2 regions of the Paenibacillus sp. IHB B 3084 genome follow, and region 2 is predicted to be linked to the other one. Evidence: predicted binding sites of a transcription regulator. Region 2 holds the regulator's gene; the other holds the start of a gene.
The links. The regulator Rex, encoded in region 2, represses fermentation and respiration genes when NADH is low (regulators of the CRP and FNR family bind a similar motif). The targets are predictions, from matches to a motif close to TTGTGAAATATTTCACAA.

Region 1: ASL14_RS07885 (DoxX family membrane protein) is a predicted target of Rex. The motif match lies at 6,833-6,850, and genes of this name have one in related genera.

The regions. Positions count from the first base shown of each region.
Region 1 is NZ_CP013203.1:1,682,568-1,695,246, reverse strand. Features, by position in the region: gene ASL14_RS07920 (FecCD family ABC transporter permease) at 1-817, shown strand, start outside; gene ASL14_RS07915 (ABC transporter substrate-binding protein) at 906-1,838, shown strand; gene ASL14_RS07910 (hypothetical protein) at 2,064-2,492, opposite strand; gene ASL14_RS07905 (hypothetical protein) at 2,689-2,988, shown strand; partial or broken gene ASL14_RS07900 (alpha/beta hydrolase) at 3,333-4,156, shown strand; gene ASL14_RS07895 (dioxygenase family protein) at 4,249-5,040, shown strand; gene ASL14_RS07890 (hypothetical protein) at 5,141-6,007, opposite strand; gene ASL14_RS07885 (DoxX family membrane protein) at 6,209-6,727, opposite strand; gene ASL14_RS07880 (DUF3048 domain-containing protein) at 6,971-8,071, shown strand; gene ASL14_RS07875 (DUF47 domain-containing protein) at 8,264-8,878, shown strand; gene ASL14_RS07870 (inorganic phosphate transporter) at 8,893-9,882, shown strand; gene ASL14_RS07865 (amino acid ABC transporter substrate-binding protein/permease) at 10,125-11,573, shown strand; gene ASL14_RS07860 (amino acid ABC transporter ATP-binding protein) at 11,566-12,294, shown strand.
Region 2 is NZ_CP013203.1:5,125,388-5,138,066, reverse strand. Features, by position in the region: gene ASL14_RS24105 (acetate/propionate family kinase) at 1-376, opposite strand, end outside; gene ASL14_RS24100 (3-hydroxyacyl-CoA dehydrogenase family protein) at 373-1,245, opposite strand; gene ASL14_RS24095 (AAA family ATPase) at 1,382-2,884, opposite strand; gene ASL14_RS24090 (hypothetical protein) at 2,877-3,410, opposite strand; gene ASL14_RS24085 ((S)-acetoin forming diacetyl reductase) at 4,024-4,806, opposite strand; gene ASL14_RS24080 (hypothetical protein) at 5,441-5,650, opposite strand; gene ASL14_RS24075 (cell wall elongation regulator TseB-like domain-containing protein) at 5,685-6,209, opposite strand; gene ASL14_RS24070 (amidohydrolase) at 6,247-7,548, opposite strand; gene ASL14_RS24065 (redox-sensing transcriptional repressor Rex) at 7,535-8,188, opposite strand; partial or broken gene dinG (ATP-dependent DNA helicase DinG) at 8,234-11,100, opposite strand; gene ASL14_RS24055 (tetratricopeptide repeat protein) at 11,259-11,891, opposite strand; gene panD (aspartate 1-decarboxylase) at 11,974-12,357, opposite strand; gene panC (pantoate--beta-alanine ligase) at 12,350-12,679, opposite strand, start outside.

The DNA of each region.
Region 1 (12,679 bases), 2.1 Mb from region 2:
CGTTGTAACGGTATTGGCCGGGGCCGGATTGGGAGCAGCCGGGGCTGTTATGCAGGGCTTGTCGCGGAACGCACTCGCTGACCCGGGGGTGCTGGGGCTGCACGCGGGGGCTGCGTTAGGACTGGTGATGTTCGTCAGTTTCTTTCGCGATCTTGAAGGATCGGCAGCCGTGCTGATCCCCCTGTTTACTTTTGCAGGAGGTGTCGTGGCGGCGGTACTGATTGTGCTGTTGTCCTATAACCGGAACAGAGGAATCGTGCCTGTGCGTCTGATCCTGTCCGGCATCGGTGTAGCCTCGGGCCTCAGCGCGATAACGCTGTATTGGTCCTTGCGACTCGATGAGGATACTTACGCGTTCACCGCACGTTGGTTGGCTGGCAGCGTATGGGGCCGGGACTGGATACATGCGGCGGCTTTGCTGCCGTGGATTGTTATTGTGCTGCCCTACGTTCTGTCACAGACGCGCAGCCTGAACAATCTGTCGCTGGGCGACGAGACGGCGGCTGGAATCGGCACGAGTGTGAAACGGCAGCGTCTGTTGCTGCTGGGAGCAGCCGTGGCTCTATCCAGCGCCAGTGTGTCTATGGCCGGAGGCATTGGCTTCATTGGGCTGATTGCGCCTCATCTGGCTCGCCGTCTGGTTGGGCCAATGTATCAGCATTTGCTGCCGGTTGCTTGCTTTGTCGGAATCGTCATTTTGGTTACTGCGGATACGATTGGACGTTCTGTGTTTCAGCCGAATGCGATTCCGGCGGGTGTGGTGGTTGCTGTGGTAGGGGCTCCGTATTTTTTATTTTTGCTGTCCCGTACGAAATGACAGATGGAATAGGTACATAAACCAACAAGCAGAAGCTTTCTATATGGATCATTTTAGTTGGAGCTTCTATGACATAGGAGGAATAATTATGAAAAAAAATGGATTCAATCGTTCATGGGTGGGCATGGTTCTTATTTTATGTATGGTGATGCTGTCCGCTTGTGGACAAGCAGCAGACAACAAAGCTGCCGATACGAAAACGGCGGACAACAGTGAGAAAACGGTCAGTGCGGATTCGCGCATTGCTTCCATGTCCATTCATTTGACGAACAATCTACTGGCGCTGGGTATTACTCCGGCTGGCTCGGTCATCGGTGGAGATGTTAAGGACTTTTTACCCCATGTAAAAGATCGTCTCCAAAATACCCGCAAGCTGGGCGTTGTCACAGACCCGGATATGGAAGCCGTGCTGGAGTTGCAACCTGACCATATTTTTCTAGACAAAAAATATTCGGGAACCGATGTAGCCAAGTATGAAAAAATCGCGCCAACCGAGGTCTTTGATCTGGACGAGGGCACATGGAAGGATCAACTGAAAAAAATAGCTGTTATGGTCAAGCATGAAGCGCAGGCGGACGCTTTCCTGAAAGATTACGATGCCCAACAGGAACGGGTTAAAAAGCTGATCCATCAAAAAATCGGCGACGGAACCGTGATGGCTATTCGTGTTACGGCGAAGGAAGTCCGTGTGATGGGCATGAAGCGCCCGGTAGGACCGCTGTTGTATCAGGATTTGGGCTTGAAGCCAGCCAAGGGTGTGGAAAAGATCAACAAGGCATATCAGGTCGTATCCCAGGAGGTTTTGCCGGATTATGATGCCGATGCGATCTTTGTCATTATCAGTAAAGGAGCGGATGCCCAAAAGGTGTATGCGCAACTGGAAGGAAACGCGGTATGGCAAGGACTCAAAGCAGTGAAGCAGGGCCATGTCTACATGCTGGACGGACAGCCTTGGCTGGACTATTCGGCAATGGGACACAAAATCGCTCTGGATAATGCAGAGCAACTCTTTTCCAAATAAGCTTTAACGTACATCAAAGCCGTATTCCCAATGCACTTATTGCAGGTGGGGAATACGGCTTTTTGGCGAACACCTAAGCTGCAAGTCGGATGCCAGATCGTTCCCAGGTCAGCCGACAGCCGCTTTCTTTTCTGATATTATTTACGTAATTGGGAGTTGTAAAATAACCAAAAGAGCCGCCGCGAACAAAAATCGGGCAGCTTCGGTATACATGAGAATTGCGAGTTATGAACGTTTTTTTCGCAAAAAAATCGGCTTGAGTCCAATAAAGCCGATGGCGGCAAGGATCAGATTCACCCAGGGTGAAATGCTGAACACGGGCAGTGCGCTGCGCAGGGCCAACCCTGCGACCAGAATCACCACGACTAACACGACATACAGCAAGATGGACTTGAGGTCTATGCGGGGCTTCACGGGCGTATAGTCTTGCTGTGCTTCCTCTCCTTCCTCCGGGCGGTCCATAAAATTCATCAGCGCTTCAACCAGCAGAATGGCCCCTGCGGCGATGATGATCAGGGTGGACAGGTTAACTTTTTCAAAAGGAGCAACATCTCCGCCTGTGAACGTTACAAACCATCCGATGATCGCCTGTGTCAAAAAAAACATGGACAAGGCAATCCATGCAATAAGCGTATAATTTTTGGCTTTATTCATTTCTTCCTCCTGCTTTGCGGGCGTATTCCGTCTTGCGGAACCGCCAATACGTAACAAAAACAGTATACGTGAGTAAGCTGCGGATGGCAAAAGGCTTTATCTGCGTAATGTATATTACCGCTGCATTCTCCTCAAACTGGATAAAGGGTGAGCACGCGGAGCATCCTGAATGTAAATGTGGAGAGGATGTGGCATTATGAAGCTGGATAAGCAAGCTGATTATACGGTTAATAAACGGCTGGAAGCCGCTCCAGTTAGAAACAGCGTGGAGACCTTGCCTGTGAACGTGAGTCATCGGAGCGTTCAGGGGACATTCCCGACGTACCGTATTCTGGACGATGCTGAATGGGCTCAGGATACCGAGTTTGCAGGTGATCTGGGCGAAGAGAGCTACCGCAGCTTATGGCATGAGGATCAGAATAGCGGTGCCTCTTGCAGACTGGAATGGGAGGGGCGCACGGAGACCCACGAAATGTTCAGGAACAGCTACGAATAGTCTGCTGGATGAAGTTAATTTTCCCACCAAGTAATGCAATATGGCGTTCTTCGTTATCGTTGCGGGGAGCGCCATTTGTACGTTTTTTCTCCGTTATAACTGACAGGTTGACAAGGAAGCAGGGCAATGATAGACTGACTTTACTATAAAACTTATTAAACTTATCGGAATTAAAGTGAATGGATATTTTGCTGAGCATCCATGTTACAATATACGTTTGACATATTCGCTTTAAATCATTAGTTATCAATCAGTAATCATTACAAGAAGCTTCGCAAGGTAGGGTTGCCCATGCAGCATAGCAGCTTGGTGACGGTGAAGCTTGAAACAGGGGGACAATCATGATGGAACGGCAAATTGGAATTCGCTTTGAAAATGAGGAGCTGGCCGCAACGATTCATTATCCGAGCAATCCGAATGAAGGAGACCGTCAGAGACGGGTACCGCTCGTAGTGATATGCCACGGATTTGTGGGCAATCGTATTGGGGTAGATCGGTTATTCGTAAAGACTGCACGTGAGCTTGCGGAAGGGGGATATTTTGTCCTGCGCTTTGATTTTGCCGGTTGCGGGGAAAGCACGGGTGACTACGGCAAGCAAGGGCTGGAGTCGATGATTAATCAGACACGTACCGTGCTCGATTATGCCGTGAATTGTGCAGACATCGACCCGACCAAGGTGACGCTGATCGGTCACAGTTTGGGTGGCGCGGTCGCCCTTCTCACAGCGGTACGGGACAAGAGAGTACAAAATCTGGTGCTTTGGTCGGCGGTCGGCTACCCGTTCAATGACATTGTTAAAATTACGGAGCGGAGCGTGTACGATGAATCCGTGAAAAGCGGTCAGGCCGACTATTTGGGCTACAAGTTCACACCTACTTATTTTGAATCGCTTGCCCAGTTCCAGCCGTTTCAGGAGGCCGTCAAGTTTAACGGGGATGTGCTCGTTATTCACGGAACCTCGGATGATATCATTCCTGTGGACTATGCGTTCCTGTTTCAAAAGGTATTTTGGATGCGTCCAGAGGGACGTTGCGACAAAGAAATTATTTTCAGGGAGATCACACCTTCTCTTCTGGTAAAGAACGGCAACGGTTGATCGACCGGACGCTGGAATGGCTGGATAAGCAGGAGAATATTCAGAGGGATTGGCAGCACTGGATGATCTGATTTCAGGCTGTAACGGATTGTATTGGAAATTGCGCCTCCACCGGAGTAAAATGGAAGAGTAACACTATACTGGCGTGTGGAGGTTGGCAGCGATGACATTACCCTCAATTTTTGTTGCGCATGGTTCACCGACACTGGCTTTAGAAAACAATGCATACACCAGCTTTCTTGCAGAGCTGGGCGCGAGCCTGCCCCGACCCAAAGGAATAGTCATTTTTTCCGCGCATTGGGATAGTGCTGATCAATGTATCGGCGCGGATGATCAGCATGCTGCGCTGCACGATTTCTATGGCTTTCCTGAACAAATGTACACACTCGATTACCCTGCACCCGGCGATCCGAAGCTGTATGAGGAGATAGAGCATCTATTCAGTCAGCATAACCTGTTCCACCAGCCGGTTCGGAATCGGGGACTGGATCATGGAGCATGGGTAGTTTTGCGGCATATATATCCTGATGCGGACATCCCGGTCGTCCCGCTCTCCATTGATTCTAGGCGTGCTCCGCAGGAGCAGTATGAGATTGGGCGGATGCTGACACCGTTGCGTGAACAGGGCATTTTGATCATCGGTAGCGGCGGGTTGGTCCACAATTTGCGAACACTCAAGCAGACGAATGAGCCTGCGGATTGGGCGGTTCAATATGATGACTGGATCGGTCAGCAGCTTCAGGACTGGAATTTGCGTCATTTGTTCCAATATGACAAAAAGGCTCCTTATGCCAAACAGGCGGTTCCCTCTTATGGGATAGAGCATTTTTCACCGCTGTTTTACGCGATGGGGGCTGCGGATGACCAGCGCTCGGCGAAGAAGCTTTTTCAGTCCTATGTCCTGGGCTCACTGAGTCTCAATTGTTGGGCTTTCGGTCAAGAACGTGATACGTAAATGTGAAAAAGAACTTCCGAATCCACATGGCTAGTGGGAATGGAAGTTCTTTTGTGTATATAACGGGAGTTACTGTAGGGTGTGTTCCTGTAAAACTTGATCAGGAAGTGGGTACGTTCTTTTTCAGCCAGTCGGATACCTGTGCAGTATGTTTATCCCCGTTTTGATCCAGTAGCGCCACGAAGGCTTTTAGTTTTTGTACATAAGGACTAGCTGAGCCACTGTTGCGTTGAATTACCAGTTGATATCCTTTTTTGGCGTTTGTATGAATCTTCTTGGTATCGTAATCGAATAATGGCGTATTGTTTGTGCCGTAGAAGGTATAGAAATAGTACAGATCATGCAATCCTTTGACAGCTAGTGTACGGTTGGAATGAGGATATTTGTTTAAAAAGTCTTCCTGTGCCAGCACCCGTCCAGACAACTGTTGATATCCGATATGCAGCGCGGCATCCTTGGTAGCCGCCTGTCCAGATTCCACTGCCATGATGTCAATATAGCTGTGGATATCTGCCGTGGTGTGCGTTCCGAAAACTTTATATTTTTCATAGTTTATGACAGGATAATACATACCTTCTGCGGTTTCCAGTTTGTATCCGGCATCTCTGGTTTGGGTCAGTAATTTCTTCAGGTTCGTATCTTTGGTGCGGCTAATTACATTTGTGAACGAATCGCCGGGTTTATAAATAGTATTGATTTTGGTCTGAACAGAAGCTGGGTATAAGGCTTGTGAATAAGAAACCAATTGCTTGGTCTGTGCATTTTCCAGATGAAGCGTCATGATGGTGGCTTGAGAGGCTGGAATGGATTGAATGTGTTTTTGCAAATAAGCGAATGCCTGAGGTAGCTTGCCGGGTTGACGCAGCAGTTGCTCGAAGGTCTTGGAGATACCTTGAACACTTTCCGATTGAGACGTTGTTGTAGTCGATACTGCTGCTTCGGCTTGTGATGGATATCCCAGCCCCATAGTTTGTACTCTGTCGCGAGCATGAGGTAGGCTTTGGTAATTTTTTTCATGATATAACCCTCCATGGCTCTCTTTGGTGTAACTTATAAGCCAGAATGGAGCATCGTAGCTGCACAAAGCTGAAACATATAAAACAAAGCAGCATTGCTGCACAAAAAAACAACCATTAGCCCGGAGGGTAACGGTTGTTTTTTGGGTAGCTTAAGCTATTTTTCGAGCGGGATCTGCTGGAAAGGTATCTTTATTTTTACGGAACAGTCCACGCAGGAAGGGCAGTACCCAACGATCCAAGCCAATCCGTCCAGCGTTTGCGCCAGCAACGACAAGGAAGATTTCAAACAGCAGGTAGATTGCATTGGTGCTTACTGTGCCCGAGAACAGGAACGAGAAGTTCATGACCATTGCCATCAGAGCAGCTAATGTAGTCAGTGTACCAAGAAGCAGGCCAACTCCGACCAGGAATTCACCCAGTGGGATCAGTACGTTGAACAAACTGACATTTGGCAGGGCAAAGGCTTCAAGGAACGATCCCCACCAGCCTTGTACAGCGGGATGTTCTCCGCCTGTTTTAGCAATGGCCCCCGAGATAAATCCGCCTGCATCGAATCCGCCAGTCAGCTTCTCAAGTCCATGGGTCATCCATTCATATCCCAGATAAACCCGTACTACAGTCAGCAGCCACATTGCTACTTTATTTTCACGCAACCAGTTGTTAAACATTCAAACCACTCCTCTTTCGTATCTTATATTGTTGTTTGTATTTCATTTGGTTTGGGATGATCATCTCTGCTACACCCTTATTGTATTAGGTTCAGTTACAGTTATTTGTGACGAAAATCACAAAGTCTGAATATTTTTTAAATTTTAATGTCTTCAGATAAGTATTCTATAGAGATAAGGTGTTTCAATCAAGACAAAAACAGGAAATAACGCTTATAATGAGAAAAATGTCTAACTGGAGGGATGAACTTGTCCGGGCCCATTTTTAATCGAAGACGATGGTTGCGTGTGATGACCTCGGTTTTGCTATGTATGACCATGATGTCTTGTTCTGCTTTGTCCAAATCGGGTGAATCAGAACCCGCACCTCAACCGCTTAAGCAAGAAACACAGCCGGAGGCGCTTGAGCCGCCCAAGGAATCGACTATTCCGGCATTTACAGCTCCGCTTACGGGTCTTCCGGTGCAGCATCCTGTTCTGGAACGACCGCTTGCCATTATGATTAATAACGCTCCAGCCGCACGGCCTCAGGCGGGACTTAGCGAGGCGGACATGGTATATGAGGTTCTCGCGGAAGGTGGAATTACCCGTTTGGTAGCTTTTTTCCAAAGTCATGGTGGAGATGTGAAAATAGGTCCGGTCCGCAGCATCCGGCCTTATTTGATTGAGCTGGGTGAAACTTATGGGGCATTGCCGATACACGCCGGGGGAAGTACAGATGCCTATGCGATTTTACAGCAGCAACGAAAGGAGCATCTGGATGAGATTTCGAATGGGGGAGCTTACTTCTGGAGAAGCAAGGATCGCCGTCCTCCACACAATCTGTACACAGATGTGAACAGACTTCGCCAAGGAAGCGAAAGCAAAGGCTACATCAGGCAGACTGTGGTTCCGGTATATAACTACCTGAAATCCGGTGAAACCTCGGTCATGGGAGACGAGGATGCAGCATCTTTACAAATCCGCTTTTTGCTTAAAAGCTACAAGGTATCTTACACCTACGATCCGTCTGATCAGCAATATAAGCGTTTTGTGAACGAAAAGTCACATGTGGATCAAAACAATAACAAGCAGCTCTCTGCGGCCAATGTCATTGTGATGAGCACCAGGCACCAAACGCTGGATGATGTAGGCAGATTGAGCGTTGAGTTGAATGGCAGTGGAGAGGCCATGGTGTTTCAACAGGGACGGCTGATACATGCTGAGTGGCAGCATACGTCCGGTGATGCGATTCGTTTTATGAAAAATGGAGTTGAAATTCCGTTAGTACCAGGTACATCCTATATACATGTGGTTCCTGCGGACGTTTCGTTGAACGAGCATGTAAGTGTAGAAGCAAAGTAAAGTAGATGAAATTCACCTTTTAAGGTATATATTGTCGGATAATGCACTTCCTTGTCGGGCAATGTATACTTAATATTGTGAAATTTGCCTTTACAAACTTTACAAAAACATTGATGAGTGTGATAAGATAGCAAAGGTTGTCTAATGCAGTCGAAACAGGTTGCGGATATTTTCGTAAAGGGGTAATCGTTAATGAGATTGAAGAAAAAGGATATATTCTTCGAGACGTTGGAAAATATGGCAGATACAATCGTGCAAGCAGCCGATTATTTTGCCCAACATACTTCAAATCTTCAAGATGTGGTTCTGTTTACTAATGAAATGAAGAAGTATGAAAATAAGTGTGATGATTACACACACACGATTATTACTGAGCTGAACAAGACCTTCATTACGCCGCTGGAACGCGACGACATCATGGAACTGACAACGACCATGGATGATGTGCTGGACGGTCTGGAAGCGACGGCCTCTCGTTTTTATATGTACAACATTACGGAGCCGGACGAGTATATTGTGCAGTTCGCTGATATTTTGCGTCAGTCGGCTTATGAAATTCAGAAGGCTGTACATTTGCTTTCACAGAAGAAGCTGCTGGCCATCCGTGAATACACCATTCGCCTGAATGATTTGGAAAATCAGGGGGATGAGCTGTTGCGTATTTGCATCAAAAACCTGTTTGCAACTGTGACTGATCCCATTGAACTGATTAAACGCAAAGAATTGTACGAACGCCTAGAAACGACAACGGATTCATGCGAGGATGTTGCAAATATGCTGGAATCCATCATTATGCGTAACTCGTAAGGGAGTCCTTTTACATGGATACAAGTTTACTGGTATTGGGTATTGTTATTTTTCTTGCTCTGGCATTTGATTTTATTAACGGTTTTCATGATACAGCGAACGCTATCGCAACCTCGGTATCTACCCGTGCGTTGACGCCGCGTCGTGCGATTATTATGGCTGCGGTCATGAACTTTCTCGGAGCCATATTGTTTACAGGGGTTGCCAAGACGATTGGTGGCAGTGTCGCTGACCCTACCAAGCTTACGAACGGGATTGATATCGTCATTGCGACGCTGATCGCAGCGATTATCTGGAATCTGCTCACATGGTGGTTCGGTATTCCTTCATCCTCTTCCCACGCCTTGATTGGTGCGCTGGCCGGGGCTGTGTATGTAGGTGCGGGATCAGAGAAATTGAACTGGAGCGGCTTCATCGGGATTGTTGAGGGACTTATTTTCTCCCCGCTGATTGCTTTTGTAATTGGTTATATTGTAATGATGATTTTAAAATACATCTTCGCTCGTCGCAGTCCGCATACGGTGAACAAAGGTTTTCGCACGATGCAGGTCATTACGGCAGCGATTCAATCGTTTACTCATGGTACGAATGATGCCCAAAAGGCAATGGGGATTATCACGTTTGCACTCGTTTCGTCGGGTTATCAGGATCATCTGGAAGTGCCGATGTGGGTTAAAATTTCGGCCGCAACAGCAATGGCGCTCGGTACGTCCATTGGGGGCTGGAAGATCATCAAGACGATGGGCACCAAGATTTTTAAAATCGAACCGATCAATGGCTTCGCCGCTGATATTTCCGGTGCTTCGGTAATTTTCACAGCCACGTTGCTTCATTTACCGGTAAGTACCACTCATGCTATTACTTCGGCTATCTTGGGCGTTGGTTCTGCGAAGCGTTTTTCCGCTGTGCGTTGGTCGCTGGCTGGTCGCATTGTCATTACTTGGGTTATTACGATTCCAATTGCTGCCTTATTGTCAGGTTTGATTTTCAAAATTCTTTTTTAGTTCATCATTATTTCTTGGAAAATAAGTACACACTATAGGATACACAATAAGCTTCCGTCCGCTTTTTGCGGCAGGGGCTTATTGGCATTCAAGGAGTAAAAACAGGTCTTTTAAACCTTACCCGACCAGACAGATCCATGAAACATTATAAAAAAAATATCTGACATCAAAGTAGTCAATTTTTGATAACTCCTGTAGAATAAACAGAAAACTTTGAACCGTTCAACTGACTGGAGGAACTTATGCAAAAATCTAGAAAACGAATAGCACTCATGATTTGTCTGTTTTTTGTGGTTGCCCTGGCCGGTAATTTTGGCGTAGTGGCACATGCAGAAAACAAAACAAAATATGATATTGGCACGGATTCAACGTTCGCGCCTTTTGAGTTTGAAGATGTAGATGGTAAATTTGTCGGAATCGACATGGATCTGCTAGCTGCTATTGCCAAGGATCAGAATTTTGACTTTACCATTAAGCCTCTTGGCTTTAATGCGGCAGTGCAGGCCCTTGAAACGAATCAGGTGGACGGCGTCATTGCCGGCATGAGTATTACAGATGAACGTAAGCAAAAATTTGATTTTTCTGAACCGTATTTTGATTCAGGTGTGGTCATGGCGGTCCGTAAGGATAATGATACGATTAAACGCTATGAGGACCTGAAAGGGCAGCGTGTTGCTGTCAAAACTGGAACAGAAGGCTATACGTTCGCAGAGTCCATTAAGGCCAAATATGGCTTTACTACGGTTCCGTTCGATGATTCCTCTCAAATGTACGATGAGGTTAAGACTGGAAACTCAGTTGCATGTTTTGATGACTATCCGGTGCTGGCATACGGAGTGACACAGAATAATGGACTCAAGCTTGTGACAGATAAGGAAAAAGGCGGTTCTTACGGTTTCGCTGTCAATAAAGGCAGAAACCAGGAACTGGTGGAGAAATTTAATGCAGGGCTTGTGAATCTTCGCAACAGCGGGGAATATGACAAAATCATGTCCAAGTACCTGGGCGAATCCGGCAAAGGTGCGGCACCTGTAGAGCGTGGTCGTTGGGAACTCATTTCCGCTTCTCTGCCTTCGCTGATCAAAGGAATGGGAAATACGTTGCTGTACACGCTTGTATCCCTGCTGGTAGCTTTTGTGCTGGGTCTGGTGTTCGGCTTTATGAAGGTGAGTCACAATAAACTGTTCCGTGGTATTGCAACAGTTTTTGTCGATGTTTTCCGTGGTATTCCGCTGATCGTACTTGCTTTCTTTATTTACTTTGGGATTCCGCAGGCACTGGATTTCAAAATGCCGCTCTTTGTTGCAGCCGTACTGACGTTGTCTCTGAATGCGGGAGCTTATGTGACAGAGATTATCCGTGGCGGTATTCAGTCCATTGATCCGGGACAAATGGAAGCGGCTCGTTCGCTTGGCTTGCCATACCGGACGGCTATGCTCAAAATCATTTTGCCGCAGGCTGTGAAAATCATGATCCCGTCGTTTATTAATCAGTTGGTTATTACGTTGAAGGATACGTCAATTTTGTCCGTTATCGGTCTGGTCGAATTGACCCAATCGGGTAAGATCATTATTGCGCGGACGTTCCAATCCTTTGATATTTGGCTGGTGGTTGCGGTGATGTATCTTATCGTCATTACAGTCCTGACCAAAATTTCCAACCGTCTCGAAGGGAGAGTTCGCCGTGGGTAAAATTATCGTCAAGAACCTGAAAAAAAGCTATGGCAGTAACGAAGTACTGAAAGGCATTGATATGCAAGTACAGGAAGGCGAGGTTGTCTGCGTCATTGGCCCCTCGGGTTCGGGGAAAAGCACGTTTTTGCGTTGTATTAACATGCTGGAGGAAATTACCGCAGGCGAGGTCATCGTGGATGACTACAACTTGAGTCACAAGAGTGTGGACATTAACAAGGTCCGTGAAAATATAGGCATGGTGTTTCAGCATTTCAACTTGTTCCCGCATATGACGGTGCTCAAGAACATTATGTTCGCGCCGACAGAGCTGGGTAAACAGTCCAAGGCAGAGGCACGGGAGACAGCCTTGAAGCTGCTGGAGCGTGTGGGCTTGTCCGATAAGGCAGATGCATTGCCAGGACAGTTGTCCGGCGGTCAGAAGCAGCGTGTAGCGATTGCACGCGCGCTGGCCATGAACCCGGATGTTATGCTGTTTGACGAGCCAACCTCGGCGCTTGATCCTGAAATGGTCGGAGAGGTGCTCGGCGTCATGAACGATCTGGCCCGTGAAGGCATGACGATGATGATCGTGACGCATGAGATGGGTTTTGCACGCGAAGTAAGCGACCGTGTCGTGTTCATGGACGGCGGCTACATCGTGGAGGAAGGAACGCCACAAGAGGTATTCGGTAATCCGCAAAATGAGCGGACGATTAGTTTCTTAGAGAAAGTATTGTAAGTGGGGCAGGGTTTGTGGATGTCGTCGGGGATGTGCTCGTGTGAGACGCTCCGCGGTCCATTTGATCTTACGATCGCTGTTGCCCCCGGATTTCCTGAATAAGCTCATGGCTGGAGAAATCCGGGGGCAAAGGCGAGCGCTGACGCTTCTTCAGATTCAAATGTACCGCTGCGCTACTACTCGCTGATCCCTCCTTTCTTCGCAAAAGCCTGCCCCATTCTTTTGGGGTGGAGCAGGAGGAGGGAATTGGCGCAGCGCTGTGCTTGCTGCGCTGGGGGAATAACGAGGTAAGTATTATATTCTGGTAGTAGATCCATTTTGTTTTTTTTAGAAAATGAACTAAAGAATACAACGAGTTGAACGAGAACGAAGTGGGCGGAATGGT
Region 2 (12,679 bases):
CCGGGTTATGCAATGGCGCAAGGTCGAACAAGCGGCGGATTTCACTCTTCGCTTCAGGCGTTACAACCGCTGACTGCTTGAAAATTTCTCCTCCATGAACAACGCGGTGTCCCACAGCCTGAATTTCATTAGTGCTGGAGATTACACCATGTTCCGCATCTGTGAGTGCATTCAGCACTTTACGGATCGCTGTAGTATGCTCCAGAATTTCGCTAACCTCAGTGTATTCTTCTTTGTTGGTTGGCTTATGCGTCAGGATGGATGAATCCATACCGATGCGCTCGACCAATCCTTTTGCCAGAACGGACTCGTCCGTCATATCATACAGCTGGTATTTCAGGGAAGAACTCCCTGCATTAATTACGAGAATTTTCATACCCGGTCACCATCCTTGTCGTACTTAAAGAAGCCTTCGCCCGATTTCACGCCCAGATTACCTGCACGCACCATTTTCTTCAGGACGATGGACGGACGATATTTCAATTCGCCGAATTCACGGAACATGCGCTCCAGAGCAGCCAAAACGGAATCCAGACCAAAGCGGTCAGCCATTTCCAAAGGACCGCTTTGGAAGCTGTAGCCGATTCGCATAGCATCGTCGATATCTTCAGCGGAAGCTACGCCCTCTTGGAGAACGTGAGCTGCTTCATTAATCAGCAGGCAAATGATACGGCTTGTTACAAAGCCCGGGGATTCATAAATCATAACCCCTTTTTTCTCCACTACTTCTTCAACAAACATTTTTGTGTTTTCAAACGTTTCGTCCGAAGTTTTCAAGCCACGAATAATTTCCACAAGATCAATGCGGGATACTGGATAGATAAAGTGCATACCAATAACACGCTCAGGATACTTGGTCGAGCTGGCAAGCTCGGTCAGGCTCAGCGTGGATGTATTACTTGCAAGAATAATGTTGTTTGGACACACATAGTCCAGTTCTTGGAAAACAGCTTTCTTCTCGTCCAGATTTTCTGTAATGGTTTCAATGACCATGTCACAGCTTCCAAGCTCAGCCAAATGGGAAACTTTCTGGATTCGGGATAAAATCAATTTTTTCTCCGCTTGTGTGATAGCCCATTTTTCCAGTTGCTTGTCCAGACTCGTTTCAATCATATTGTAGGCGTAGTCTAGTTTCTCTGGTGTCTGCTCTACCAACAGCACATCAATTCCTTTGGACGCGAGCATTTCAGAAATACCCTGTCCCATGGTGCCGCCGCCGATGACGCCGATTTTTTTAAATTGCATGGTTCTTTACTCCACCCTTTCCTGGTCACTCTCTTATATTGTATCCTTCTTTGTCGAAAAATACATGTTTATGTCCCAATAGCTAATAATATCTTAGCACGGACTAAAAGTAAAAAAAAATAACCAGCATAAAAAATTATGCTGGTAATAGAGCATTTTCACTAAATTGACATCTAAATTGATCCCCAGACAGGGTTTCTTCCTTCATAAGTATGTCAAGAGAGTTGTCGAACACTGGACGATGCTTTTCGAGCAGCTCCAAAGTACGGTTATGGAGGTCGTCCATAATCTCACCATTTTCGCGCATGAGCTCTTCTTTCGTTACCATTTCCATGTTAATAATGCCGAGTGAAGTCAAACCGGAAGTCATCATCGTATGAACAATGTTCAACGCCTGCTCAAAATCGTTGCTAGAGCCTGTACTGCGACCGCCATAGTACATTTCTTCCGCCGTAGCCCCCGCGAGCGAGATCATGATCTGCTCCTCCAGGAACTGCTTGGTATACAAATAATGCTCTTGCTGTGGATTGTGCCGCACATAGCCGAGCGCTTTCCCACGCGGGCTGAGCGCTACCTGGCTGACACTGCCCGGACGAACGATTTCAGCCATAATAGCATGTCCCAGTTCATGAATCGCTACACGTTTTTTCTCTTCCAGCGTGGATTCACGATCCGTTTTCTCACCCATCATCACCTTGTCAATCGCCATCGACAGATGCTTTTGCGCAATCATTTCCTGTTCCTGTCTCATCGCATAGATTGCCGCTTCGTTCATGACACTTTCCAGCTGTGCACCGGAAAACCCGTAGGATTCCTCAGCAATTTTGTCCAGATTCGCATCTTCCTGAATCGGTTTGTTTTTGGCATGGATTTTAAGAATATGAAGACGGCCCTTCTTATCAGGCAAATCCACTTGAATATGACGGTCAAAACGCCCCGGGCGCGTTAAGGCGCTGTCCAGCATTTCTTTACGGTTTGTAGCCGCAATGATCAAAATGCGCGGAGTATCTGCTGAATAGATGCCATCCATTTCAGTCAGCAACTGATTCAAGGTTTGGTCATATTCACGTTGCTGTCCACCCTCACGCTTGCCGCCAATCACGTCGATCTCGTCAATAAAAATAATAGCATTTTCCTTCTTTTCCTTGGCTGCACGAGTGCGGGCCTCCCGAAACAGCTCACGGACACGGCCTGCACCAACACCTACGTACATTTCAACAAACTCACTGCCTGCAGCGGCAACAAATATAGAATTGGTATAGTGCGCAGCTGCCTTCGCCATCAGTGTTTTCCCGGTTCCCGGAGGGCCTGTAAGCAAAACACCTTTTAATGGACGAATGCCAAACTTGGAAATTTCATCATGCCGATTCAAAAAATCCAGCGCTTCGCGCAGCTCCTGCTTGGCGCTTTCTTGCCCACCGATTTCCTCAAAAGTCAGCTTGTCCGGGCCATTCTTTTTGCGTTTACGTTCTTGCCCGGCCCCTACAGCCAAGCCTCCACGTGCATGCATGAGCATTAACAAGCCGCTAAGCATCACGCCTGCAATCAGAAGGGGGATGATATTCACCCCGATAAAAATGAGAAATATAATGGTCACCGGCACAATGCCGATTAGTGCTTCCTTGATCCATCTAGGCATTAGGCCATACCCCCATTTGCTGAGATTGACGTGGCAAAACGATAAACTTGGTCGCTTTGCCTTCGCTGAGTCGGATATAGACGTTGTTTGAATCCATATCGGTATCGGCCTCGATACCGGTTTTTTTCTTTTTCATCTGCTCGACGGTAGATGAAATTTGGGTGTATTTTTTATTTTCCATCGCTTCCGCTACCGGAAACATGGCCTCAGACCACCACTGGTTCAACGCTGGATTGGAATGATCCGCAATTTCCAGCTTAACTGTACGGCTGCCAATGATGGACTGTCCTTTTTGCTTAACTACATTGACCAATCCGGCGACATCTGCCTGCGGTTTGAGATCCAGATTCAAAACAACCTGATCCGGTTTAATATCTATTTGAGCGCTTGTGACGCCGGGATATTGGGAAACCAGTTTTTCCAGAGGACTCTGCATTGTAAACTGACGGTAAATAAACCATCCTCCAAACAACAGCGATGCTGCCAGAACCGCTGCAACAACGATAGGAACTGCACGTAATTTCAAATAACATCCTCCTCTCAAAATGTAAAACACAGAAGAAACGGGACGAATGTCAACACATAAACCAGACTGCATGATCTACAGGATCAGCAGGTCTTTTTCTATCATTTTTGTCTATCACTTATAAATTATAGTATATCATAACGTATATCTAATATCGAAGGCAATGTGTGGGGGAGTTGTGAGTGGGCAAAATCTTTGGTTATGGTGGTGGGAGACGCTGCGTGAATGATTTGATCTTACGATCGCTGTTGCCGCCGGATTTTTTTCGATCAGATTCTTATGGGGAAAATCCGGCGGCAAAGGCGAACGCTATCGCTTCTTCAGATTCAAATCCTCCACTCCGCTACTGCACAGCCATAAAGATGAATTTGCCTTAGGAGGGAAGTTGGGTAGGTAAAGATGCTTAGCTGGCTTTCAGCCAAGCTTCGCAGAGTGGCAGTGAAAAAAGACGTAAATACGAAATTTATCGTATTTACGTCTTTTTTTGTTTTGTTATTTAGTTTTTTTAGGCGTAAACAAAGATTTTCGATAGCAATTAGATCTCATACTGTAAGCTAACCTTACACTGTATATAGAGGATTGATTATTACCTCATAGTACAACCTTTAAAGCTTTAAAGGAACATCATCCCGCCGTCGATCAGAGGGGATTGTCCTGTCATGTAATCGGAATCGGGGCCTGCCAGGAAGGATACGAAGGCGGATACGTCTTCTGGTGTAGACAGACGGCCAAGGGCAATTTTGCTGCCGAATTCCTTGGTTGCATCCCCTGTTGCTTCGCCTTTGGATGCCGTAATTTCTTTATCGATACCGCTCCACATTGGCGTTTGTACAATGCCGGGACAGTATGCGTTTGCTGTAATACCGTATTGGGCATATTCCTGAGCAGCGGTTTGTGTCAGAGCACGAACCGCAAATTTGGTCGCGGAGTAAATACCGAGATTGGCATTACCAACATGGCCTGCCTGAGAAGAGGCATTGATGATTTTACCACCATGACCCAGTTCCTTGAATTTGGCGGCTGCCGCCTGAATGCCCCAAAGCACACTGGTCACATTGATGTGGAACAGCTTATCAAAATCAGCCAGCGTAACATCCTCCAATAGCTTGGCGGGAGCAATCCCAGCATTATTTACAATGACATCAAAGCCACCGAGCTTCACAGATGCTTCCTTTACAGCCGCAAAAACCTGATCCCGGTCGGAAACATCGACTTTAAGGGCAAGCGAGCGCCCTCCTGCCTTTGTAATCTCACCAGCAACACTTTGCGCCGTTTCTTCATTTAAATCTACAACTGCCACTGCGAAGCCGTCTTGGCTCAGGCGTAAAGCAATAGCCCGTCCAATCCCTTGACCTCCACCCGTTACTAATGCAACTTTCCCATCCACTTTTCCCATGTCCATGAATCTCCTTTTTGTACAAGTAGTCATGATAACATAGCCACAAAATTATGGGTTACGTTAGTCTGCACCTATAATTAAACCATTATAAGGAAAAATTATTATGATCTATGTAATAGACTTCATATTTAACCTGTTTAAGGGAAATTCAAGTGATAGTTGAGCTTGAAAGATACGTGCGGAGTCACTGCGCAGGCGGATGGTGCTTCCCATCGCTGTTGCCCCCGGATTTCTAGAATGAGCACACATGGGTAGAAATCCGGGGAGGTGATGCTTTCGAAGCGAGCTTTCCTACGGAAAGCTTTTAAAACGAATACTACCGCTTGTACAGCACCATTCCGCCTACTCCGTTTTTATGTACATTTTCGAGTTCTGCTTATATAACATTTTTTAAGTTAAACACAATCAGTCATTCCATGATAAACACTTACCCAACAAAAAAAGCTAAAAAAGACGTAAATACGAATAAACCGCATTTGCGTCTTTTTTTAGCTTTCAACCATTCTAACTAGCCATTCTTTTTATAAGACAATGTCTTCATCTTTTTTAGTAAAAACGATTTTCCAGTTCGTACAGAATTAGTTTGGTGTAAAACCCAAAACGGAAATAAGCGCAGCGGCGTCCGTGCCCCCTACCCCCAACTCCCCTCCCATAAAAAGAGTGGTGTTTGGAGTGACTCCATAGCGGTCAGCCAGCGGAGTGGGCCATTTGAATCTGAAGAAGCGAAGCGTTCGCCTTTGCCGCCGGATTTTCCCCATAAGAATCTAATCGAAAAAAATCCGGCGGCAACAGCGATCGTAAGATCAAATGGACTACGCAGCGCTCCTAGCGTCCCTAACACTCCCAAACCACCATCAGCCAGTCCTCACATCACTCTAGTAATTGGGCAAAGTATACTTTACCCCCACCGATCCCCCATCCGAGAAGCGATAAAAGGTATAGTAATGATGACTGCCGTCATCATAAAACAGCTGCCACACATATTGACCGTTAAACACACTCGGCTGAAGACTCACAATATCTGCACCCGGAAGCTGCTGCTGGATCATCGCCGTCATTTTTTGCTCGTCGACTCCGTTTTTCAGTAGCTCGGTATGAACACCACTATTATCTGTGACAGGTACATTCGGTTGGCCCTCCACTTTTTGAAAAGGAACCCACACCATAATATTTTCGTTCTGAGCATTTTTCCCTTGAACTACCCAGTATACCTGATCCCACACCGACTTCCACGTCTGCGTCGTGCTGACCAGACCACCCGATTGCTTGGCCTTTACGATAGCGGCATTTCTCTCGGTCACCTGGTCTTGAGTAACGTAGGAATAATACCAGAAAATGCTGACCAGGACCAGTATGACGGCCAGAATGGCGACCGCTATCCATTTTTTCTTGTTTTTCAAACCTGTGCTTCCTCTCTAAGGGGATGTGACACCTGAATTAGCGCGACAGCAGCCCTTCAAAGGCGGCTTGGGCCTCATGCTTGATACGTTCCTCATCCATAGTCAGGCACTCACCGTTTTTCACAACCTGACGACCGTCTACCCATACATGAGCCACGTCTTTGGCGCTTGCAGAGTATACGGCATGGGAAATGAGATCCGTACGCGGCAGGAAATGCGCCTGATTCAGATCGAGCGCGATAAAGTCTGCCTTGTTGCCTGCTGCCAGCGCTCCTACCTCTTTCAAGCCAATCGACTTCGCTCCGTACTCCGTTGCCAGACGCAACGCCTCACCCGCAGGAACTGCGGTTGGGTCGCCAGATACTCCCTTGTGAATGAGTGCAGCCAGACGCATTTCCTCAAACATATCCAGGTTATTGTTACTCGCGGGACCATCTGTTCCGAGAGAGACAGTAACGCCTGCACGCAGCAGGTCAGGCACTCTTGCCACACCACTTGCGAGCTTCAAGTTGCTGCCCGGATTATGCGAAACCGCTACACCACGTTCAGCCAGCAAAGCTATTTCTTCGTCATTCAAATGAACGCCATGGGCAACAAGCGATGGACGGGAGAAAAAGCCCAGCTTATCCAGATGTGCAACCGGACGCAAGCCGTAATCGCGTACGTTTTGCTCTACTTCGGCAATCGTTTCGGACATATGCGTATGCAACGGCAAGTCCAGATCATGCGCTGCCTGTACGAATTTTTCGATAAACGCAGGCGGGCACGTATACGGCGCATGCGGAGACATCATGGTCGTAATGCGACCGTCTGCTTTTCCATGCCAATTACGCGCAAAGGTCACAGCCTCAGCCAGCTTGATCCGCTGTTCTTCCTCCGAACATAGTCCAATCGCTCCACGCATCAGACTGGCACGGATGCCGGACTCTTCAGCTACACGAGCCACCTCATCCATATGATCGTACATATCCAAAAAGGTTGTTGTACCACCTTTCAGCATTTCCAGCACGGACAAGGACGTACCCCAGTACACATCCGTAGACGTAAACTTGGCTTCCATCGGCCACATTTTTTCCTGTAACCATACTTGGAGAGCCAGATCGTCCCCATACCCACGTAGCAAAGACATCGCCGCATGACCATGTGTATTAATCAGGCCAGGTAAAAACAGCAGCCCGTTACCGTCAATCGCGTCCGTCTCTTCCTCACCCGCTGGCAAAGTCTCACCAATGTAGGTGATGCGGCTATCCTCCACGATCATATAGCCGTGGATTACCCCGGCTTCCGGTCTGTTCACGGCAAAGGAGCCGTTTTTAATCATCCATTTATTCGCTGTCATGTTGCGTATCTTCCTTTCCGTCCTCCAAATAATAAGCAAGGCTTAACAAATCCGTTGTAAAATCTGTGGCATGTACCCGAATGTTTGCCGGTGTCTTGAGAGTAGTGGGTGCAAAGTTCAAAATTGCTCCAATCCCACTCTCAATGAGCCTGTCAGCGACGTGCTGTGCTTCAAAATCCGGTACGGTAATAATCCCGATCCGAATGTTTTGTTCCTTCACGGTCGCTTCCAGTTCATCCATCGGCTGTACGACCAGCGTATTGATCCTGGTTCCAACTTTATCTGGAACAGCATCAAATACCGCTACAATTTTCATATTGTCTTTTAAATAAGCATTATAATTCGAAAGGGCTTGCCCCAGATTACCTGCTCCGACCAATACCACGTTAATTTGCTGGTCGATTTTCAGGATATGGCGTATTTTCTCGATAAGATAAGTAACATCATAGCCGATACCCTTACGGCCAAAATCTCCAAAATACGCGAGATCCTTTCGAATTTGAGCCGGATTCAGATCCAGTCTTTGTCCCAGCTCCTGGGAAGAGACCGTAGACACCTCCCGTTTGTGCAGTGCATTCAGATAACGTAAATATACGGGTAACCTCCGTACGACAGCCTCTGAAATTTTATCTGATTTCATACTTGCTCCCCCTAATTGTAACGGACACATTTAGATGTCCGTCCGTTATGCCTCTGTCTCCGGGGCGGATTGGAGCCATTCGGCGATGCGGGGCACCATTTGCTCCGTCGGCATATGCTCCATTTTTGGTCCCGGTAATGAGTACAAAAAATGCTTCCCGTAATAGGATTCGATCACACGCGTATCGTAAACGATAACGACCCCGTGGTCGCTCGCCGTACGTACCAAACGTCCAAATCCCTGTTTGAAGCGAATGACAGCCTGTGGAACAGACAGCTTCATAAAAGGATTTTTCTTCTGCTGCTGGAGCAGCTCACTTTTAGCCTCCAGCAGCGGGTGATTGGGCGGTTGGAACGGCAAGCGGACGATAGCCAGACACGTCAGCGCCTTGCCCGGAATATCGACGCCTTCCCAAAAGCTGCTGGTTCCCAGCAACACAGAAGCTTTCGCTTCCTGAAAACGTCGGGTCAGCTTGCTGCGGCTCCCACTGTCCACGCCCTGCCCCAGCACGGTGATATCGCTGGAAGACAACGCCTCCTTAAGCGGCTCATACACCTGCCGGAGCATACGGTAGGAGGTAAAGAGAACGAGCATTCTCCCCCGCGTCGCTTGAGCAGTCGCGCCTAGCGAGCTGACGAGCATATCTACAAAATGCTCATCTCCTACACTGCCCTTCACGCTCGGGAAATCTCTTGGAATGACTAGCAGCACCTGATCCCTGTAGTTAAAGGGTGACGGGAGCTGCGTAGTCATCAGCCGTCCTTGATCTGCGGCCTCCTGCAAGCCGAGCTGATCGGTCATGTACTGAAACGACTTATCCACCGATAAGGTAGCAGATGTCAGAATAATGCTTCTTTTTTGTCAAAAAACATTTCTTTCAGCTGGCGGCTCACATCGACGGGCACCGCATAAAATTGCAGCGACTTGCTGCGGAATTGCCCGCTCGCTTCAAGCCAGTATACGGTCGTTTCATCATCCAGCCGCATGAAAAAGCGCAAGCTTTCCCTAATGCCTGCCAAATCCTTGAGCAGCCCCGTAATATCCGTAATGAGGCTGTCAGCCGCATAATCGTCATGTTCTTCCTTCACATCGAGCATCAGCTTGTCGCCCTTGCGCAAAATTTCGCTCATCGTTACATAAAGCTGATTTTCCAGCGCAGCCGCCTGATCCCACTTGGCAGGCTTGGCCGATGGCTTGAGACGGGAAGAAAACTGCCCTGTTTCGCCCGGTGTCGCATCACTTCGCTCCGGCAGCATGCCAAACAGCTTGTCGCTCAGCAAATCCCAAGTCTCCTTGACCTCCAGCACGAGCGGATACAACTGGTCGATGGTAGAGGCCCAATCCGTCGACTTCTCATGCCCCGACTTTGCCAACTGCTGACGCAGCGAAGGCAATTGTCCGTTCTTGCTGTCCTTGAACAACCGGGTCAGCGTATGCACGAGTGTGAAATATTTCATATGCATGCCCAGATGCTTACCAGCAACTTCCTCCAGGTGATGGGCTTCATCAATCACCAGATGCTCATAGCTCGGCAATAGCTGATGACTTGCTTTTACGTCCGTGAACAGCTTGGAGTGATTCGTAATAACCACATCCGATATTCCCGCCTCATGGCGCGCACGATGATAAAAGCATTTGCGGAACCACGGACATGAACGACCAAGACAGGACTCGGAATCACTGGCCACCGTTTCCCAAAAATCTCCGCCACGATTACTCAGATTAAGTTCTTCATCATCGCCGGTTTCCGTCAACGTCAGCCAGACGATCATCTGGGCGGCTGTAATTAAATCTTCCTTCGGCGTTGCGAAGTCTCTTCTGTTTATTTTATGTTCAAACTTACGCAGACACAAATAATGTCCCCGGCCCTTAAAAATGGCAGCCCGGAACGGGAACGGGATCACCTTGGTCAGCATCGGAATATCACGCTCGCGTAATTGCTCCTGCAGGTTGATCGTATGCGTACTTACCATGACTCGCTGTCCATTTTTCACACTGTGATACAGCGAAGGGAGCAAATAACCAAGGGACTTGCCTGTCCCCGTACCCGCCTCGATCAACAGGTGCTTGTCTTCACTCAGCGCCTGATTCACACCCTCAATCATTTGCGTCTGCGCTTCGCGCTCCTCATATTGGCTCAAGGATGAACGTAAATTGTCCCGCACATCATCCATGTATTCCTCAAAGGAAATACCTGCCAGCGGATTGGGGTCGTCCTCTCTGCGAGGGGCATTTAGCTCCGTCCAATCCTCCACCTTCAGTGCAAGCTGACGAAAAAACTGATGACCCTCCAAATCCTGAATAGGATCATGTTCTTTGTCTTCACGCACCCCGTCCAAAAACCATCCGAGGTCACTGTCTTCCTCTGCGAACAAATCACTGAGCCGCTGTATCGTAATCAAAGGCAGCGCGTGAAGCTCATCCAGACATTTTAAAAACACCTCAGCCGTAGCCAACGCGTCGCTGTCTGCTTGATGAGGTCGGTCATGCGCCAGCCCAAATTCGGAAGAAACAAAACCCAGCTGATAGGAAGATAGCGATGGAAACATGATTTTCAGAAAATCCATCGTATCCAAAATCCTGCCGGTAAACGGCAAGTATCCGCACCGATCCAAAGCGCTTTGCAAAAAATTAAAATCAAACGCCACATTATGACCGACCAGCACAACATCGTCCAGCATAGGTACAAGCTCCATCATCATCTCTTCGAGCGCAGGAGCATCCTTGACGTCATCGTCTGTAATCCCGGTCAACCCGGTAATAAAAGGCGGAATGGATCTGCCAGGGTTCACATAAGAACCATAAACACGGGAAATGCTGTTATCATGATCTATAATTGCAAGTCCGACTTGAATGATGTCATCCGCGGACTGGGTGCCTGTCGTTTCAAAATCCAATACCGCAAATTTCATTCGGGCTTAATCCTTTCTTTTGACACATACAAAAAATAATAACTCTGTATAACAGCATAGCAGAAGATCGCCTGTTTGGAAATTAAGACAGCCAAAAAAGACGATGCACACGCCGCCTGGGGAGGTGGGTATGCATCGTCTCGCTCGGTGTCTGACAACTATAGCCATGTCATCATGGAGCTGTCGTACCGAAGCATTCCGGCACCGGACAAACAGGCTTCCATATTGTGCAACGGCTCGGGCAAAGCAGGATCGAACTGATGCGCGAGAGCAAAACATTTTTGCGCCTCCTCTACATCAGCCTGCTTCGCCATAAGACAGCCCAGCGCATTATAAATGACCGCTTTCAGCCCAGGCTGGTCTGTCAGGTGCAGCACCTTCTGAAAATGGCGTACAGCCTCCGCTGTGTCCTCCAGTTGGAAATACGCCATCCCCATATACATCTGGCTTTGCCAACTGTTCGGAAAATGCTGTAGCACCTGTTCAAATTGGCGGATGGCCTCAGGATACATGAGCAGTCGGTAATATCCTTGACCCCGAGTAAAAGCTGGCAGCTCCTTTTCAGGCAGCTCAGCGTCAGACATACCAGACTCCGCGGAAAAACCTGCAGCACGCAGGCGAACCATTTTTTCCTCAAAGGCCAGCCATTCATCCATAATTCCGTCACTCATTCTCCGCAGCAAACTCCAGTGCTGTAGCAACTCCTGCCTGCGGGAGCCCTGGGCTGATGGGTAATGCTTCACGATATCATCTAACATGCTGTTCATTTCTGCGAATACATGCTGGAACATGTGCATCCCGCCCTTACGAAAGATGGATTAATACACTCACATTTTTCGCTTAAAGGACGGGTTTCATCCGCACTCCCATTCATTACATGATCGTGGCGTGTACTTCCTTGTTCGCCTTTTGGGCAGGTTTGTTATGTTCATCGACGAATACAACGGTCGGTTTGTATGTTTTGGCCTCTTCATTCGACATGGAAGCGTAGGAAATAATAATGACCGTATCACCAGGCTGCACCAAACGCGCTGCTGCGCCGTTGAGACAAATCACACCGCTACCACGCGGTCCGGGGATAACGTAAGTTTCCAGCCGGGCTCCATTGTTATTGTTCACAATTTGAACCTTTTCATTCTCCAGCAGATCGGAAGTCTCCATCAGATCCTCATCAATAGTAATACTACCCACATAGTTAAGGTTGGCTTCGGTAACCGTTGCCCGGTGAATTTTGGATTTCATCATCGTTCTAAACATGGGAAAGCACCTCCGCCTTCTGTATTCTCATATTATCAATCAGTCGAGTGTTCCCAAACTTTACAGCCAGCGCTACAATGATGTCTTCTTCGACATCACTTAGTCGCTGCTTGGGAAGAAGGGGCTCCAGACTTGGAAAGGTTAAGATTTCAATGTAGTCAATGTCAGCCAATGGTGAGGAGGTAATCGTAGTCTCCACCATTTGGTATAACTGACGGATCGTAAACGTATTCTGCACATCATCTTCGCTCACTTCACGCACCTTGCGCAGTGACTGTGACAGCACCAACGCCTGCTCCCGCTGTTCCGCGCTCAAATACAC